Regions from separate parts of the Streptomyces sp. NPDC045968 genome, predicted to be linked through region 4. Evidence: riboswitches for the same ligand, from Rfam matches in the RefSeq annotation. Region 4 holds a riboswitch; each other region holds the start of a gene.

The links. A riboswitch is a leader RNA that binds a small molecule or an ion and turns the genes downstream of it on or off. The one in region 4 is predicted to bind cobalamin.
Region 1: it holds a riboswitch for cobalamin, as region 4 does, so the genes downstream of both, AC07FA_RS05455 (cobalamin biosynthesis protein) here and AC07FA_RS06940 (CbtB domain-containing protein) in region 4, are expected to answer to the same signal.
Region 2: it holds a riboswitch for cobalamin, as region 4 does, so the genes downstream of both, AC07FA_RS14495 (ribonucleoside-diphosphate reductase subunit alpha) here and AC07FA_RS06940 (CbtB domain-containing protein) in region 4, are expected to answer to the same signal.
Region 3: it holds a riboswitch for cobalamin, as region 4 does, so the genes downstream of both, AC07FA_RS00565 (ABC transporter substrate-binding protein) here and AC07FA_RS06940 (CbtB domain-containing protein) in region 4, are expected to answer to the same signal.

Annotation. Positions count from the first base shown of each region.
Region 1 is NZ_JBWKLF010000001.1:1,247,508-1,251,691, forward strand. It holds gene AC07FA_RS05450 (cobyric acid synthase) at 1-1,350, opposite strand, end outside; gene AC07FA_RS05455 (cobalamin biosynthesis protein) at 1,347-2,291, opposite strand; cobalamin riboswitch at 2,396-2,585, opposite strand; gene AC07FA_RS05460 (hypothetical protein) at 2,656-2,886, opposite strand; gene AC07FA_RS05465 (inorganic phosphate transporter) at 2,906-4,162, opposite strand.
Region 2 is NZ_JBWKLF010000004.1:360,991-365,174, reverse strand. It holds gene AC07FA_RS14510 (DUF3311 domain-containing protein) at 1-192, shown strand, start outside; gene mctP (monocarboxylate uptake permease MctP) at 189-1,823, shown strand; gene AC07FA_RS14500 (GNAT family N-acetyltransferase) at 1,933-2,433, shown strand; cobalamin riboswitch at 2,486-2,608, shown strand; gene AC07FA_RS14495 (ribonucleoside-diphosphate reductase subunit alpha) at 2,750-4,184, shown strand, end outside.
Region 3 is NZ_JBWKLF010000001.1:136,956-141,139, forward strand. It holds gene AC07FA_RS00555 (amino acid permease) at 1-1,367, shown strand, start outside; gene AC07FA_RS00560 (M67 family metallopeptidase) at 1,482-1,904, shown strand; cobalamin riboswitch at 1,918-2,073, shown strand; gene AC07FA_RS00565 (ABC transporter substrate-binding protein) at 2,111-3,103, shown strand; gene AC07FA_RS00570 (FecCD family ABC transporter permease) at 3,100-4,140, shown strand; gene AC07FA_RS00575 (ABC transporter ATP-binding protein) at 4,137-4,184, shown strand, end outside.
Region 4 is NZ_JBWKLF010000002.1:272,052-276,235, reverse strand. It holds gene AC07FA_RS06955 (metallophosphoesterase family protein) at 1-148, shown strand, start outside; gene AC07FA_RS06950 (4'-phosphopantetheinyl transferase family protein) at 145-840, shown strand; gene AC07FA_RS06945 (histidine phosphatase family protein) at 880-1,443, opposite strand; adenosylcobalamin (AdoCbl) riboswitch at 1,556-1,704, shown strand; gene AC07FA_RS06940 (CbtB domain-containing protein) at 1,708-1,923, shown strand; gene AC07FA_RS06935 (CbtA family protein) at 1,949-2,722, shown strand; gene AC07FA_RS06930 (GNAT family N-acetyltransferase) at 2,858-3,373, opposite strand; gene AC07FA_RS06925 (SDR family oxidoreductase) at 3,554-4,184, shown strand, end outside.

The DNA.
Region 1 (4,184 bases), on a different contig from region 4:
CACGAACCGCCGCCCCGCAGCCCGCGCGACCTCCGCCAGGAACCGGCGCCGGAACGCGTCGCTCTCCAGCGACCCGTGCCAGTGCGTCCCCCACACCGCGCCGACCCGGCACCCGTCCAGGAACGGTTCCCCGCCCCGCACATCCGCGACCCCGTGATGGATCTCGTACCCCTCGACGGGCTCCCCGAGCGCCGAACCGACCGGCCTGGCCAGCGTCTTGGCCTTCTCGAAGCGGATACGGACCGGCAGCAGCCCGAGCCCGTCGACGTGCCCGGCCCGCGACTCGACCTCGTCCTCGATGTGCTCACCGAGGACCTGGAAACCACCGCAGATCCCGAGCACCGGGCGCCCCTCGGCGGCCCGCCGCACCAGCGCGTCCGCCAGGCCCCGTTCGCGCAGCCAGGCCAGCGCCTTCACCGTGCCGCGCGTACCGGGCACGATCACCAGGTCGGCGTCGGCCAGCTCCTCGGCCCGGTCCACGAAGCGCACCACGACGCCCGGTTCGGCGGCGAGCGCGTCCACATCGGTGAAGTTCGACATCAGCGGTACGGCGCACACCGCGACCCGCAGGACGTCCTCGCCGTGCGGCGCGGTGACGGCGGACTCCCGTACGGCGCCGCGCAGCGACACCCGCAGCCCGTCCTCCTCGTCGATGCCGAGCCCGTGGGCGAACGGCAGCACCCCGTACGTCCGGCGCCCCGTGAGCTCGTACAGCATGTCGAGGCCCGGCTCCAGCAACGAGACATCGCCCCGGAACTTGTTCACGAGATAGCCGGCGACCAGCGCCTGGTCCTCCGCGCTCAGCAGGGCCGTCGTACCGAAGAACGAGGCGAAGACGCCCCCGCGGTCGATGTCCCCGACCACCAGCACGGGGAAGCGCGCGGCCCGTGCGATGCCCATGTTCACGATGTCCGTACGCCGCAGATTGATCTCGGCCGGACTGCCCGCCCCCTCGCAGATCACGGCGTCATACGTGCCCCGGAGCTGCTCCAGGCAGTCCACGACGGTCCCGAGCAACGACTCCTGCCGCCCCCCGTGGTAGCCGCGTGCGCTCATCTCGCCGACGGGCTTTCCCATCAGGACGACCTGGCTTGAGCGGTCGCTGCCGGGCTTGAGCAGCACCGGGTTCATCAGCGCGGTCGGCTCCACCCGGGCGGCCTGGGCCTGCATGGCCTGGGCGCGCCCGATCTCCGCACCCTCGCGGGTGACGAACGAGTTGAGCGACATGTTCTGCGCCTTGAACGGCGCGACCTTCACCCCCTGCCGTACCAGCCAGCGGCAGATCCCCGCCGTGACGACGCTCTTGCCCGCGTCCGATGTGGTCCCGGCGACCAGCAGTCCGCCGCTCATATCCGTCTCCGTCCCGCGATCAGCCGTCCGGCCACACAGACGCCGAGGGCCAGCGCACTCACCCGGCGCGACAGCCGCACCGCACGTTCGATGTCCGCGGTCTCCACCGCGCGGCCGGCCGCCCCGTTGAGTACCGGCCGGTGTTCGACCCGGCCGCCGTACGCGAGGGTCCCGCCGAGCCGTACGCCGAGCGCGCCCGCGAACGAGGCCTCGACCGGTCCCGCGTTGGGGCTCGGGTGCTTGCCCGCGTCCGCACGCCAGGCCCGTACCGCCTCCCGGGGACGGCCTCCGGCGGCGACGGCGAGCGCGGCGGTGAGGCGGGCTCCGGGCCAGCCGGCGAGGTCGTCGAGACGGGCCGAGGCCCAGCCGTACCGCCGGTACTGGGGCGACTTGTGCCCGACCATGGCGTCGAGGGTGTTGACGGCCCGGAAGCCGACGAGGCCCGGCACTCCGCCGAGCGCTCCCCAGACGAGGGCGCCGACGACGGCGTCCGAGGTGTTCTCGGCGACGGATTCGACCACCGCGCGGGCGATCTGCGGCCCGTCCAGGGAGTGCGGGTCGCGGCCGCACAGATGCGGCAGCCGTTCGCGGGCGATGTCGATGTCCCCGGCGGCGAGGGCGCCGCCGATGGCGCGGGCCTCGCGGCCCAGCGTGGTGCCGCCGATGACGGACCAGGTGGCGGCGGCGGTCAGTGCGACGGCGAGGGCGGGCCGGTCGCGGACGGCACGGGCGGTGAGCGCGGCGGCGCCCGCGGCGCCTCCGGCACAGATCAGCGTGTGGAGCGCGCCCCACCCGCGGTGGTCGCGCCACAGTCGGTTCTCGACCTCCGCGGCGGCCAGCCCGAAGACGGCGACGGGGTGGCCCCGGCGGGGATCACCCAGGACCAGATCGCCGATCAGACCGGCTGCGGCGCCGTACGCGAAGATGCGGTCGGCACGCATGGCTCAGCCCGCCGATGCACGGGACGTTCTGGCGACAGGTGACACAGGATCGGGCGCACAACGGCCAGGCATGGCGTATGTCCTCACTCAGGGTCCGCGCCCTGGTTCGACGTGACCGGCGACGAGAGTCTCCTGGCTTCCGGATCGGCACTTCCCCCGGTCTTCCAGTCCGCGTGCGGACCGTGACTTCCGGTGTGGGGGAGTGCTCCCCGGTGACAGTGGCGGGACCGCGCCGGATTCGCACCGGCTTCCTCTTCTGTCGCCGTAAACGGCACGGGCAGTCCACCACGCTCTGCGAACGCCCGTCAACTCGCCGTTGACCTGCGGGACTCCACGGAGGTCAACGGCGAGGGGATGGTACGGGTCAGGCGACGATCAGATAGATCCCGTAGGCGACCGCCGCGGCGCAGAGCCCGAAGCAGAGGTAGGCGCCGGTGCGGGCCAGTGCGGGAGAGCCACCGGGGCCGCCGGCCGGGGCCGGTGCCGCCTGCTTGGACAGGCCGATGATGCCGAGGGTGAAGAGGCCGACGAGCGCCACGGTTACCACGAGGCTGACGCCGAAGACGGAGGCGAGAGCCGCCCAGTCGATTTTCATGGTGGCAGTTCCCTGACCTTCAGACCGTGGCCGGGTGGGCCGGGTCGGCGGTGGTACCGGCCGGGGCCGGGATGGTGGACTTGATCTCCATGGCCACGGTGCCGGTGGGCGGCGGCGTGACGGCCGCCATGGCCATCGTGACGACACCCGCGGGCTCGGCGTGCTGGCTGTCCGTGACGTTGGTGTGGTCGACCGGCTTGCGGCGCGACAGCAGCCAGATGGCGCCGGAACCCGCGACGAGCAGGACCGCTACGACGGCGACACCCCAGCTGCCCTGCTTGGTGAGGAACTCGGCCCCCGCGCCCACCAGGCCGGCGGCCGGCAGGGTCAGGCCCCAGGCGACGAACATCCGGGTCGCGGTGGACCAGCGGACCACGCCGCCCTTGCGTCCGAGGCCCGCGCCCATGACGGCGCCGGAGCAGGACTGGGTGGTGGAGAGGGAGAAGCCGAGGTGGGAGGAGGCCAGGATGACCGTGGCCGCACTCGTCTGGGCGGCGAAGCCCTGCGGCGGCTTGAGCTCGGTGAGGCCGCTGCCCATGGTGCGGATGATGCGCCAGCCGCCGAGGTAGGTCCCCATGGCGATCGCGACACCCGCGGAGACGATGACCCAGACCGGCGGGTTGGAGCCGGGGGCCAGGACGCCGCCGGTGACCAGGGCCAGGGTGATGATGCCCATGGTCTTCTGCGCGTCGTTCGTGCCGTGGGCGAGCGAGACGAGCCCGGCCGAGGCGATCTGGCCGGCCCGGTAGCCCTTGGCGGTCGATTTCAGCTGCGCCTCGTCGGTGACCTTCCGGTTGATCCGGTACGTCAGCCTGGTGGCCAGCAGGGCCGCGAGGCCGGCGACGAGCGGGGCGGCGATGGCGGGCAGCAGGACCTTGGTGACGACGGTGCCGCCGTCGATCGAGGACCAGCCGGCCGACATGACCGCGGCGCCGATGAGGCCGCCGAAGAGAGCGTGCGAGGAGCTGGAGGGCAGGCCCACCAGCCAGGTCAGCAGATTCCACAGGATGGCGCCGACGAGCGCCGCGAAGATGACCTCGGTTCTGAGGCCGTCCTCGTTGACGATCCCGCCGGAGATCGTTTTCGCGACCTCCACCGACAGGAACGCGCCGATCAGATTGAGAACGGCGGACATGGCCACCGCTGTCTTGGGCTTGAGGGCGCCGGTCGAGATGGTGGTGGCCATCGCGTTGGCGGTGTCATGGAAACCGTTCGTGAAATCGAACACGAGAGCTGTCACGATCACAATCGCAAGCAGCAGTGTGATGTGTTCCATTTACCCAGGCAATCGCTCGACG
Region 2 (4,184 bases), on a different contig from region 4:
TGTCTCATCGCGCCGTTCGTGGCGATGCTCTGGGTGAGCTCGTACGCGAAGGTCGACCCGACCTTCATCGGCATCCCGTTCTTCTACTGGTACCAGATGCTCTGGGTCCTCGTCTCGACCGCGCTGACCATGGTCGCGTACACGTTGTGGCAGCGTGACCAGCGCGCCCGCAAGGAAGGTGCGTCAGCATGAAGGACGGCGTGAACGGCGTAGCACTCGCCGTCTTCATCTTCTTCTTCGTGGCCGTCACGGTCATAGGTTTCATGGCCGCCCGCTGGCGGAAGGCCGAGAACGAGAACAGCCTGGACGAATGGGGCCTGGGCGGACGGTCGTTCGGCACCTGGGTCACCTGGTTCCTGCTCGGCGGCGACCTCTACACGGCGTACACCTTCGTCGCCGTCCCGGCGGCGATCTACGCGGCGGGCGCGGCAGGCTTCTTCGCCGTCCCGTACACGATCCTCGTGTACCCGCTGATCTTCACCTTCCTGCCGCGTCTGTGGTCGGTGTCGCACAAGCACGGATACGTCACCACATCGGACTTCGTCCGGGGCCGCTTCGGCTCGAAGGGCCTCTCGCTGGCGGTCGCCCTCACCGGCATCCTCGCCACCATGCCGTACATCGCGCTCCAGCTCGTCGGCATCCAGGCGGTGCTGGACGTGATGGGCGTCGGCGGGGGCGAGACCACGCACTGGTTCATCAAGGACCTGCCGCTGCTGATCGCGTTCGCGGTGCTCGCCGCGTACACCTACTCCTCCGGCCTGCGGGCGCCCGCGCTGATCGCGTTCGTCAAGGACGGGCTGATCTACCTGGTCATCGCCGTGGCGATCATCTACATCCCGATCAAGCTGGGCGGCTTCGACGACATCTTCGCCAAGGCGGGCGAGGCGTTCTCGGCGAAGAACGAGGCTGCGGGCAAGCCCGTCGCGGGCCTCGTCCCGGGCGAGATGGGCCAGTGGGGCTACGCCACCCTGGCGCTGGGTTCGGCGCTCGCGCTCTTCATGTACCCGCACTCGATCACGGCGACGCTCTCCAGCCGCAGCCGTGACGTGATCCGCCGCAACACCACGATCCTTCCGCTGTACTCGCTGATGCTGGGCCTGCTGGCGCTGCTCGGCTTCATGGCGATCGCGGCCGGGGTCAAGGTCGACAACGGCCAGCTGGCGATCCCCCAGCTGTTCGAGAACATGTTCCCCGACTGGTTCGCGGGCGTCGCCTTCGCCGCGATCGGCATCGGCGCGCTGGTCCCCGCGGCCATCATGTCGATCGCCGCGGCGAACCTCTTCACTCGCAACATCTACAAGGACTTCCTGAAGCCGGACGCGACCCCGGCGCAGGAGACCAAGGTCTCCAAGCTGGTCTCGCTCCTGGTGAAGGTCGGTGCGCTCGCCTTCGTCCTCACCATGGACAAGACGGTCGCGATCAACTTCCAGCTGCTCGGCGGGATCTGGATCCTCCAGACGATGCCCGCACTGGTCGGCGGTCTCTTCACCCGCTGGTTCCACCGCTGGGCCCTGATCGCGGGCTGGGCGGTCGGCATGCTGTACGGGACGGTCGCCGCGTACGGCGTGGCCAGCCCGACCCAGAAGCACTTCGGCGGCTCCTCGAAGGAGATCCCCGGTATCGGCGAGATCGGCTACATCGGCCTCACCGCGTTCATCCTGAACGTCGTGGTCGTGGTCGTGCTGACCTTCGTCCTCAACGCGCTGAAGGCGCCGGCCGGGATCGACGAGACCTCCCCGTCCGACTACACGGCGGACGCGGGCGACCCGGGCGTCAAGACGGTGCTCCCGCCCGCCACGGTGGGCGCCCCGGGCGGTCACTGACCCCCGGACCGGACGCCGCGTACGGGCCGCCCCGCCTCCGGAAGGAGGCGCGGCGGCCCGTCGCATATCCGGTACGCCCATCCGCCCGCGATGCGGCACACTCCCCGGCATGGACATATCGATCAGGCGTATCAACCCCGGGGAGCACGAGACGCTGGGTGAGATCACCGCCCAGGCGTATCTCGGCGACGGACTGCTGGACTTCGGTGCGGACGATCCGTATCTGGCCGAGCTGCGGGCAGTGACCCGGCGCGACGCGGAGGCCGAGGTGCTCGTCGCGGTCGGGACGGACGGTGCCGTACTCGGCGGCGTCACCTACGCCCCGCCCGGGAATCCGTGGGCGGACATCGCCGGGGAGGACGAGGCCGAATTCCGGATGCTGGCCGTCGCGGGAGCGGCGCGCGGGCGCGGAGCGGGCGAGGCTCTGGTGCGGGCATGCGTCGAGCGGGCGCGGGCCACGCCCGGGGTCACCGGCCTCGTCCTGTCGACGACGGACCTCATGGTGGGCGCCCACAGGATCTACGGGCGCCTCGGCTTCGTACGGACCCCGGAGCGGGACTGGGAACCCCTTCCCGGCCTCGGGCTGCTGACCTACCGGCTGGCACTCTGACCCGTCACGACACAACATGTGGGGGCTGCCTCAAGGGGCGGCCCCCACATGTATGCTCATGCTCGCTGTCGCCGCAGGGAAATCCGGTGCGAATCCGGAACTGTCCCGCAACGGTGTGATCGGTGTGCTTTTGCACATCCGAAGTCCGATGACCTGTCGACAGCGCGCCCGGCTCGACCGAACCGGGCGCAGAGACGTCCGGGCCTCGCGGATGGGCCGGTGGACGCCGCACGCAGTGCTGCCGCCTCCGGGCCCCACGCTGCCCGGCTGCCCCCGCTCCCCGCCGGCCCAGAGCCGAGCGAGGGAGAGCACCGCGGTGACCATCGCGCCAGCCGATCCGGTTTCAGCAGCAGAGTCCGCCCAGAACACCGGAACCGCCACATCCGCGGGCACCGCCGCGGACGCACCCGGGACCGCACTGCTGCGGACCCTCACCGACCTCACGGCGGACCTCCCCGACACCGACCCAGGACGCGTCGCCGCCGCCGCGCTGCGTGGCCGCAACGCCCGGTCGGACGAGGCCGAGCTGCGCTCGCTGGCCACCGAGGCCGCCGCCGGCCTGATCTCCGAGGACCCCGCCTACTCCCGGCTCGCCGCCCGCCTCCTCACCCGCACGATCGCGGACGAGGCAGCGGGCCAGGGCGCGGTCTCGTTCTCCGCCTCGGTCGCCGTAGGGCACCGCGAGGGCCTGATCGCGGACCGCACCGCCCAGTTCGTCCGGGTCCACGCCTCCCGGCTCGACGCCCTGGTCGGCGCCTCGCTCGTGGGCGGCGCCGACGACCGGTTCGGCTACTTCGGGCTGCGGACCCTCTACAGCCGCTATCTGCTGCGCCACCCGCTGACCCGCGAGGTGATCGAGACCCCGCAGCACTTCATGCTGCGCGTCGCGTCCGGTCTCGCCGAGGACGACTCGCTGGAGGCGCTGGACGAGGTCGCCGCGCTGTACGGCCTGATGAGCCGGCTCGACTACCTCCCCTCCTCCCCCACGCTCTTCAACTCCGGCACGCGGCACCCGCAGATGTCCTCCTGCTATCTGCTGGACTCGCCGCTCGACGAGCTCGACTCGATCTACGACCGCTACCACCAGGTGGCCCGGCTCTCCAAGCACGCGGGCGGGATCGGGCTCTCGTACTCCCGTATCCGCGCACGCGGTTCGCTGATCCGCGGCACCAACGGGCACTCCAACGGCATCGTGCCGTTCCTCAAGACGCTGGACGCCTCGGTCGCCGCGGTCAACCAGGGCGGCCGCCGCAAGGGCGCCGCCGCCGTCTACCTGGAGACCTGGCACGCGGACATCGAGGAGTTCCTGGAGCTGCGCGACAACACGGGCGAGGACCAGCGGCGTACGCACAACCTCAACCTGGCGCACTGGATTCCGGACGAGTTCATGCGCCGGGTCGACGCGGACGGCCAGTGGTCGCTGTTCTCGCCCGCCGACGTGCCCGAGCTGGTCGACCTGTGGGGCGACGACTTCGACGCGGCGTACCGCGCGGCGGAAGCCGCGGGGCTCGCCCGCAAGACGATGCCGGCGCGCGACCTGTACGGCCGGATGATGCGTACGCTCGCGCAGACCGGTCAGGGCTGGATGACGTTCAAGGACGCCTCCAACCGCACGGCCAACCAGACCGCCGAGCCGGGCCGTGTGGTCCACTCGTCGAATCTGTGCACCGAGATCCTGGAAGTCACCGACGACGGCGAGACAGCCGTCTGCAACCTCGGTTCGGTCAACCTCGGCGCGTTCGTAGCCGACG
Region 3 (4,184 bases), on a different contig from region 4:
GCGAGGGATACCAGCGCGGTCTGGGAGCCCGGCAGATCCAGATGATCGCCATCGGCGGAGCCATCGGCACCGGACTCTTCCTGGGCGCGGGCAAGGCCATCGACCGGGCGGGGCCCAGCCTCATCCTGGCCTACGCCATCGCAGGCCTGGTGATCTTCTTCATCATGCGTTCCCTGGGCGAACTCCTCATGTACCGCCCGGTGTCGGGCTCCTTCTCCGAGTACGCCCGCGAATTCGTCGGCCCGTTCTTCGGGTTCGTGACCGGCTGGACGTACTGGCTGTTCTGGGTCGTCACCGGAATCACCGAGGTCACGGCCGCCGCCACCTATATGACGTACTGGTGGGACATTCCCCAGTGGCTGTCCGCGCTCGTATTCACGGTCATTCTGTACGGCGCCAACCTGATCTCCGTGAAGCTCTTCGGTGAGCTCGAATTCTGGTTCTCGATGGTCAAGGTCACCGCGATCATCGGCATGATCCTGATCTGCGCGGGCGTCCTCACGATCGGTTTCTCCGACGCCGGGGACACCGCCACCGTCGCCAATCTCTGGAACGACGGGGGCTTCTTCCCCGAGGGCATCGGCGGCACGCTGATGACCCTCCAGATCGTGATGTTCGCCTTCCTCGCCGTCGAGCTCGTCGGCGTCACCGCGGGCGAGTCCAAGGACCCGAAGACCGTCCTGCCCAAGGCCATCAACACCGTGCCGTGGCGCATCGCCGTCTTCTACGTCGGCGCGCTGATCATGATCCTCTCCGTGGTGCCGTGGAGCACGTTCAAGCCGGGCGTCTCGCCGTTCGTCGAAGCCTTCGAGCAGATGGGTCTCGGCGTCGGCGCCGCCATCGTCAACTTCGTCGTCCTCACCGCGGCGCTCTCCTCCTGCAACTCCGGCATGTACTCCACCGGCCGCATGCTCCGCGACCTGGCACTCAACGGCCAGGGCCCCAAGTCGTTCACCAAGCTGACGAAGAACGGCCTTCCGCTGGTGGGCACCACCTTCTCCGCCGCGCTGATGCTCGTCGGCGTCTGGATCAACTACCAGTGGCCGGGCGACGCGTTCAACTACGTCGTCTCCTTCGCGACCATCTCCGGCATGTGGGCCTGGATCATGATCCTGGTCTGCCAGATCCGCTACCGCGCCAAGGCCGACCGCGGTGAGCTGCCGCAGTCCACCTTCAGGGCCCCCGGCGCCCCCTTCACCAGCTGGTTCGCGCTCGCCTTCATCGGCCTCGTCATCGTCATGATGGCCGTCGACAAGGACGCCAGGATCTCGCTGTACTGCGCCCCGCTCTGGGCCCTGATCCTCGGTGTCTCCTACCTGGTGCTCAAGGCCCGCAACCCCGAGAACACCGCCTTCGTCAAGCGCTGACCCCGCCCGAAGGCCTCCCCGGACGCCCGGCCGCCCCAACGGCCCCGTCCACCATGTGGGCCCGCCCGTACCACTCCCCGGTACGCGCGGGCCCTCATGCATATCCTGAACGCCATGCTGACCCTTACCCAGGCGCTGTACGACCAGATCGTCGCGCACTCCCGAGCGGACCACCCCGACGAGGCGTGCGGCGTGGTCGCCGGCCCGGCCGGAACGGGCCGCGCCGAACGCTTCATCCCCATGCTCAACGCCGCCCGCTCGCCCACGTTCTACGAGTTCGACTCGGGCGACCTGCTGAAGCTCTACCGCGAGATGGACGACCGCGACGAGGAGCCCGTGATCATCTACCACTCGCACACGGCGACCGAGGCCTACCCCTCGCGCACCGACCTCACGTACGCCAACGAGCCCGAAGCCCACTACGTCCTGGTCTCCACCGCGGACACCGACGACGCGGGCCCCTTCCAGTTCCGCTCGTACCGCATCGTGGACGGCGAGATCACGGAGGAAGACGTCAAGGTCGTCGAGGCGTACTGACCCGTCCGTGAGCGCGGTCTGACAGACTGCACGCAGACCAACGAGGCGGCAGGAACCAGGAAGCCGGTGCGAATCCGGCACGGTCCCGCCACTGTGGCCGAACCCCCGGGAGAGTCGTCTCCCGGACGGGGAACGGAAGTCAGGAACTGGCCTGCCGCCTTCTCGCATCGACCAGGGGACGCGGAAATCCCCCGGAGAGGCCCGCCATGTCCAGGCGCACCCCCGCGCTCATAGCCGCCCTGCTGCTGCTCCCGCTCGCCCTCACCGCCTGCTCCACCGCGGACGCGAAGAACACCCCCATGGACGCGAAAGCGGCGCCGGGCTTCCCGTACACCGTCACCAACTGCGGTGTCACCACCACGTACGAGGCGCCCCCGAAGCGCGTCGTCACCATGAACCAGCACGTCACCGAAGTCATGCTGGAACTCGGCCTGGCCGACACCCTCGTCGGCACCGCCTACCTCGACGACGAGGTCCTGCCGAAGTACGCGGAGGAGTACGCGGCCACCCCGGTCCTGGCCAAGGAGTACCCCTCCTACGAGAAGCTCCTCGCCGCCGCACCCGACTTCGTCTACGGCGGCTACGCCTCCGCGTTCGCCGCGAGCGACGGCCGCAGCCGCGAGGCCCTGAAGAAGTCCGGCATCGACAGCCGCCTCAACACCGAGTACTGCGGTACGAGCGACACCGCCATGGACACCCTCTACGAGGAGGTGCGTGAGGTCGGCCGCACCTTCGGCGTCACCGACCGCGCCGAACGCTGGATCCGCGACGCGAAGGCCGCCAACGCCTCAGCGGCCGGGAAGCTCAAGGGCGTCGACCCCGTCTCCGTGTTCGTCTACGACAGCGGCGACAAGACCGCCTTCACCGCGGGCGGCAAAGGCATCGGCAACGAGATGATCACCCGGGCCGGCGGCCGGAACGTCTTCGCCGACCTCGACAAGCCCTTCGGCGACGCCTCCTGGGAGAACGTCGTCGCCCGCGAACCCGACGTCGTCCTGATCTACGACTACGGCGCCACCACAGTCGCCCAGAAGAAGAAGCGCCTCCTGGACGACCCGGCACTCGCGGACGTCCCCGCGATCAAGAACAAGCGCTTCGCCGTACTGCCGCTCTCCGACGCGGTCCTCGGCGTCCGCGCCCCCGCGGCCGTGACGGCCCTCGCCGCCCAGCTCCACCCGGAGACGGCCGCCGCACAGTGAGCTGCCGCACCCCCGACACGCGTCGGCGGCTGCGCCGCACCCTGGTCGTCGGCGTCCTCGCCGCCGTCCTCGGTGCGGCCGTCGTCGCCGCCCTCGCACTCGGCTCCGTCCGCATCCCGCCCGGCCAGGTCCTCGACATCCTCACCGGGCGGGCCGGACCGAGCCCCTTCCGTACCATCGTCCTCGACGTACGGCTGCCCCGCGTCCTGCTCGGCATCGTCGTCGGCGCCGGACTCGCCGTCATCGGCACCGTCCTCCAGGCCCTGGTCCGCAACCCGCTCGCCGACCCCTTCCTCCTCGGCGTCTCCTCCGGCGCGTCGACCGGCGCCGTCCTCGTCATCGTCCTCGGTGTCGGCGCGGGCCGCGCCACCACCGTCACCCTCCCCGCCGCCGCCTTCGCGGGCGCCCTCGGCTCACTCCTGCTCGTCTACACCCTGGCCCGCGGCGGCTCCGGCCTCACCACCAACCGGCTCGTCCTCGCCGGAGTGGCCGTCTCCTACATCCTGTCCGCGCTCACCAGCCTGATCCTGGTCACCTCCGCCCGCGCCGACCACCTCCAGGAAGTCCTCTACTGGACGCTCGGCGGCCTCGGCTCGGCCCGCTGGGACATGCTCGCCCTCCCCGCGACGGTCCTCGTCGCCGGTACGGCCCTGCTCCTCGCCATCGCCCGCCCCCTGGACCTGCTGCTCGTCGGCGAGGAGGGCGCCACCGTCCTCGGGCTCGACACCGCACGCTTCCGGGCCGCCGTCTTCGTCCTCGTATCCCTCCTCACCGGCGCCCTCGTCGCGTACAGCGGAGCGATCGGTTTCGTCGGCCTGATGGTGCCGCACATGGCCCGGATGGCCGTCGGCGCCGGACACCGCGCGCTGCTGCCCGTCGCCGCGCTCGGCGGCGCCGTCTTCCTCGTCCTGGCCGACCTCGCCGCCCGTACCGTCGCCGCACCCCAGGACATCCCCGTCGGCGTCCTCACCGCCCTCACCGGCGGCCCGTTCTTCCTCTGGATGCTGCGCCGCCGCCCCGAAGGAGCGCCCGCATGACGACCCTGCGCACCGAGGGCCTCTCGTACGGGACCGGCGAGGGC
Region 4 (4,184 bases):
CGGCTACCCCCGCGAGTGGCGTGAACGGGGCCACCCCAGAGGGTTGTTGCGCCAGATCCTGCCGTACGAGGAAGGGCCCGGCACTCCTGACGGGACACGCTTCGACGCGGACGGAACGGCCCGCACCGGGCAGAAGGAGACGTCGTGATCGACCGGCTCCTCCCTCCGTACGTGGCCAGCGCCGCGACCTGTGAGGAGAACGCCCCCGCCGGAACCCTCTTCCCGGAGGAAGAGGCACTGGTGGCCACGAGCGTGGCGAAACGGCGGCACGAGTTCGCCGCGGCCCGCGCCTGCGCCCGTACGGCGATGGCTGCTCTCGGCCTGCCGCCGACTCCCGTGCTGCGCGGTCACCGGGGGATGCCGCTGTGGCCCACCGGATTCGTCGGCAGCATGACGCACTGCGACGGCTACCGCGCGGCAGCGCTGGCGAGAGCGGAGGATCTCCGCGGACTAGGGGTCGACGCCGAACCCAACGCGCCACTGCCGTCCGGCATTTGGGAGATCGTCTCACGCCCCTCGGAGCGGGAACGGCTCCCGGCGCGGCTCGACGTGGCGGGACAGGGGTCCGGCACCGACCCGGACCGGGTGCGGGCGGTTCACTGGGACCGGCTGCTGTTCAGTGCCAAGGAGAGCGTGTTCAAGACGTGGTTCCCGCTCACCCGCACCGAACTCGACTTCGACGAAGCGGACATCACCTTCCACCGCACCTCTGCGAGCGCCACAGAAGGCACCCTCACCGCGACACTGTTGCGGACCGCGCCCGGAATTCCACGGGTGCTCACAGGGAGATGGCTGGTTCACGACGGCATCACGGCCACGGCGGTCACCCTGCCCGTCTGATGCTCCTTCGGCGTGTGCGGCGCTCAACGGCGTCCGTACTCACAGTGCCTGACCGCACCTCAGATTCCAGCGGCCGTTACGGCCGCTGAGCTCTGTGAGGGTCAAAGGCGGCACGTCGAGGCGCCAGAACGCCTCCGGGGGCAGGCCGATTCCATGGACGATCGCGGCGCGCACGACTGAGGCTTCGGCGACGGCGAGCACCCGGCCGCTGTCCGCCGCCAGGCCGTCGAGCCAGCCGCCGACCCGGATGGACAGGTCCGACAGCGACTCGCCGCCGTGCGGAGCGGCGGACGGGTCGGTCAGCCAGGCCGTGACGGCCTCGGGTTCACCGGCGCTCACGTCGGACAGTCGTTCCCCGCGCCAGCGCCCCATGTCCCAGTCACTGAGGGAGGGTTCGGGAGCGGGACGAAGGCCGAGCGCCTCGGCGGTCCGCAGGCAGCGTTCGGAGCCCCCACTCACGTAGAGGTCCGCGCCCGGCACGCTGCCCGCGGCGGCACGGGCGCGACGTGTGCCGGCCTCGTCGAGGGGCGCGTCACCCTCGAACCGGGCCTCGCGCAGCGCGGCATTCATCGCAGGCGAGATCAACATCACTCGTACCGTCAATTCGCACTCCACTTTCCGCACCATGTCCGTTCCGACGCGCGACACATGGCGCGTTCGGGGTCCGCCGTCAGGCCGATTGCACCATGGCGGTGCCCAGCCACAGGCGATAGGGTCACGACGACCATGACGACGGTGTGACGGAAGCCGGTGAAAATCCGGCACGGTCGCGCCACTGTGAACTCGTATCTGATACGGGAAGTCAGACCCGGCACCGTCGTCTCAGGCACCACGATCGGGACGCGTGTTCCCACAGGAGGTTCTGTCATGGCACAGTCTGCTGCCACTGCCACCGGCGCACCCGCCATCACCCCCATCTCGCTGAAGGCCCTTGCACCTTGGGCGGCGTTCTTCGGCATCCTCATGCTCGTCCTGCTGTACTTCGTCGGCGCCGAGCAGGGTGCCATCTCGGTCATTGCCGGCGAAGGCGTCCACGAGTGGGTCCACGACGGCCGGCACCTGCTCGGTTTCCCCTGCCACTGAGATCCGATACGCAGGGGACATTCTCGTGAACTCCATATCTGTCAGGGCTGTGCTCGTCCGCGGGATGCTGGCTGGTCTCGTCGCGGGCGCGCTCGCCCTCGTCGTCGCCTACTTCCTCGGTGAGTCCCAAGTGGACGCAGCCATCGCGCTGGAAGCAGCCCATCATCACGACCACGGCGGCGGCGAGGAACTCGTCAGCCGCACCATGCAGGCCACCGGGGGACTCGCCACCGGCATCCTGGTGTTCGGCGTGGCGGTCGGCGGCATCGCCGCACTCGTCTTCTGTTACGCGCTCGGCCGCATCGGCGACTTCGGCCCCCGGGCCACAGCCGCCTTCGTCGCCGGCGCGGCGCTGCTGACGGTGTACGTCGTACCGTTCCTGAAGTATCCGGCAAATCCGCCGGCCGTCGGTGACCCGGGCACCATCGGACAGCGCACCGCCCTGTTCTTCCTGATGGTCGCGCTGAGCGTGCTGCTGGCCGTCGCCGCCGTCATCCTCGGCAAGCGGCTCGCACCCCGCCTGGGCAACTGGAACGCGTCGATCGCCGCGTTGGGCGGCTTCGTCCTGCTCATCGGGCTGGCCTATGCCTTCCTGCCCTCGTTCAACGAGGTCGGCAAGGACTTCCCGGCCACTCTGCTCTGGCAGTTCCGGCTGTCCACTCTCGCCATCCAGGCGACGCTGTGGGCGGCCTTCGGTCTCGTCTTCGGATATCTGACCGAACGCCTGCTGGAGCCGACAGCGGACAGCTCGCGCACGGGCACCGGAGCGGTGTCCCGGGCAGCGGGGGCGGTGAACTGAACGGTGGCAGGTGACCGGCCCGCCGGTCCCACGCGGCCCTGACTGATCCATACCGATCAACCACGCAACCCGCCGGGCGCTGCCCGGCGGGTTGCGTGGTTGTGGCGCGGGACCGCCGCCCGTTCATGAGGCTTGCTATGCGTCTTGCTGTGCGTCCCTTCCGGTCCAGTCGACCAGGTAGTGGTGCAGCTGGTCGTCCACCCCGACGAGCCGCATCCCGGCCGCTGTCATGACGCGGTGCGAGCCGATGTTGTCGAGGTCGGCGTCGCCCTTGACGGAAGCGACGCCTTGCGAGCGGGCGAACTCCAGCAGGGCGCGAAGCGCCTCGGAGGCGTACCCCTTTCCGCGGGCGCCGGGGGCCAGGCCGTAGCCGATGGTCACCTGACCGTTCTCGTCGGGTACGCCGTGAAATCCCAGGCCGCCGATCACCTGCCCGTCCTCGCGCAGCCTGATCTCGAAGGAGCCGAACGGCCGGGGGTCTCCGGCCGTCTCGCAGGTGCCGAGGTAGCGCCGAGCTCCGGACCTGTCGCCGACGGAGGGGTATCCGGGGGCCCACCGGGGATTGGCCCCTGGCTCGCTCTCCGCTATTTCTGCTGCTTCGACGGGGCTCATCAGGTGGAGCGCGAGGCGCGTTGTCACAAGGTCATCCATGAGTGGGGAAGTATCACGGCGCAAGGGCGGGGCGCATCCGAATATGCCCGGCAGGGGAGGGGTAGCGCTGACGAGTAACATCGCTATCGCGATGGGGTAGCGATGCTACGTGTCTGGTGTTAGCGTTGCTTCATGGGCTGGCGCAGGAAGCCGGCCCCTCCATCGCGAGGGAGCGTCGTCATGACTGAGCAGAACACCCCCGCCCGCCGGGTCGCCATCGTCACGGGGGGTTCGCGCGGCATCGGCCGCGCGAGTGCCGAACGGCTCGCGGCAGACGGCTTCGCCGTCGTCGTGAACTACGCGGGCAATCGCACCGAGGCGGAGGCCGCGGTCGCCGCCATCGTCGCCGCGGGCGGCGAGGCGCTCGCGCACCGGGCCGATGTGGCCGACGAGGTCGCTGTCGCCGCCCTCTTCGATGCGGCCGATGCGGCGTTCGGGGGAGTCGACGTCGTCGTCCACGCCGCGGGCGTGATGACGCTGGCACCTCTGGTCGACACGGACCTGGACGCCCTGGACCGGATGCACCGCACCAACATCCGTGGCACTTTCGTCGTCGATCAGCAGGCTGCCCGCCGTCTGCGCGAGGGCGGAGCGATCATCAACTTCTCCAGCTCCGTGCTGTCGCTGTCCCTGCCGGGCTACAGCGCCTACGCGGCCACGAAGGGTGCCGTCGAGGCCATGACGCTGATCCTGGCCCGTGAGCTGCGAGGCCGGGACATCACTGTCAACGCGGTCGCGCCCGGCCCGACCGCGACCGCCCTGTTCCTCGACGGCAAGGACGAGGAGACCGTGGCGCGGATGGCGGCGCAGG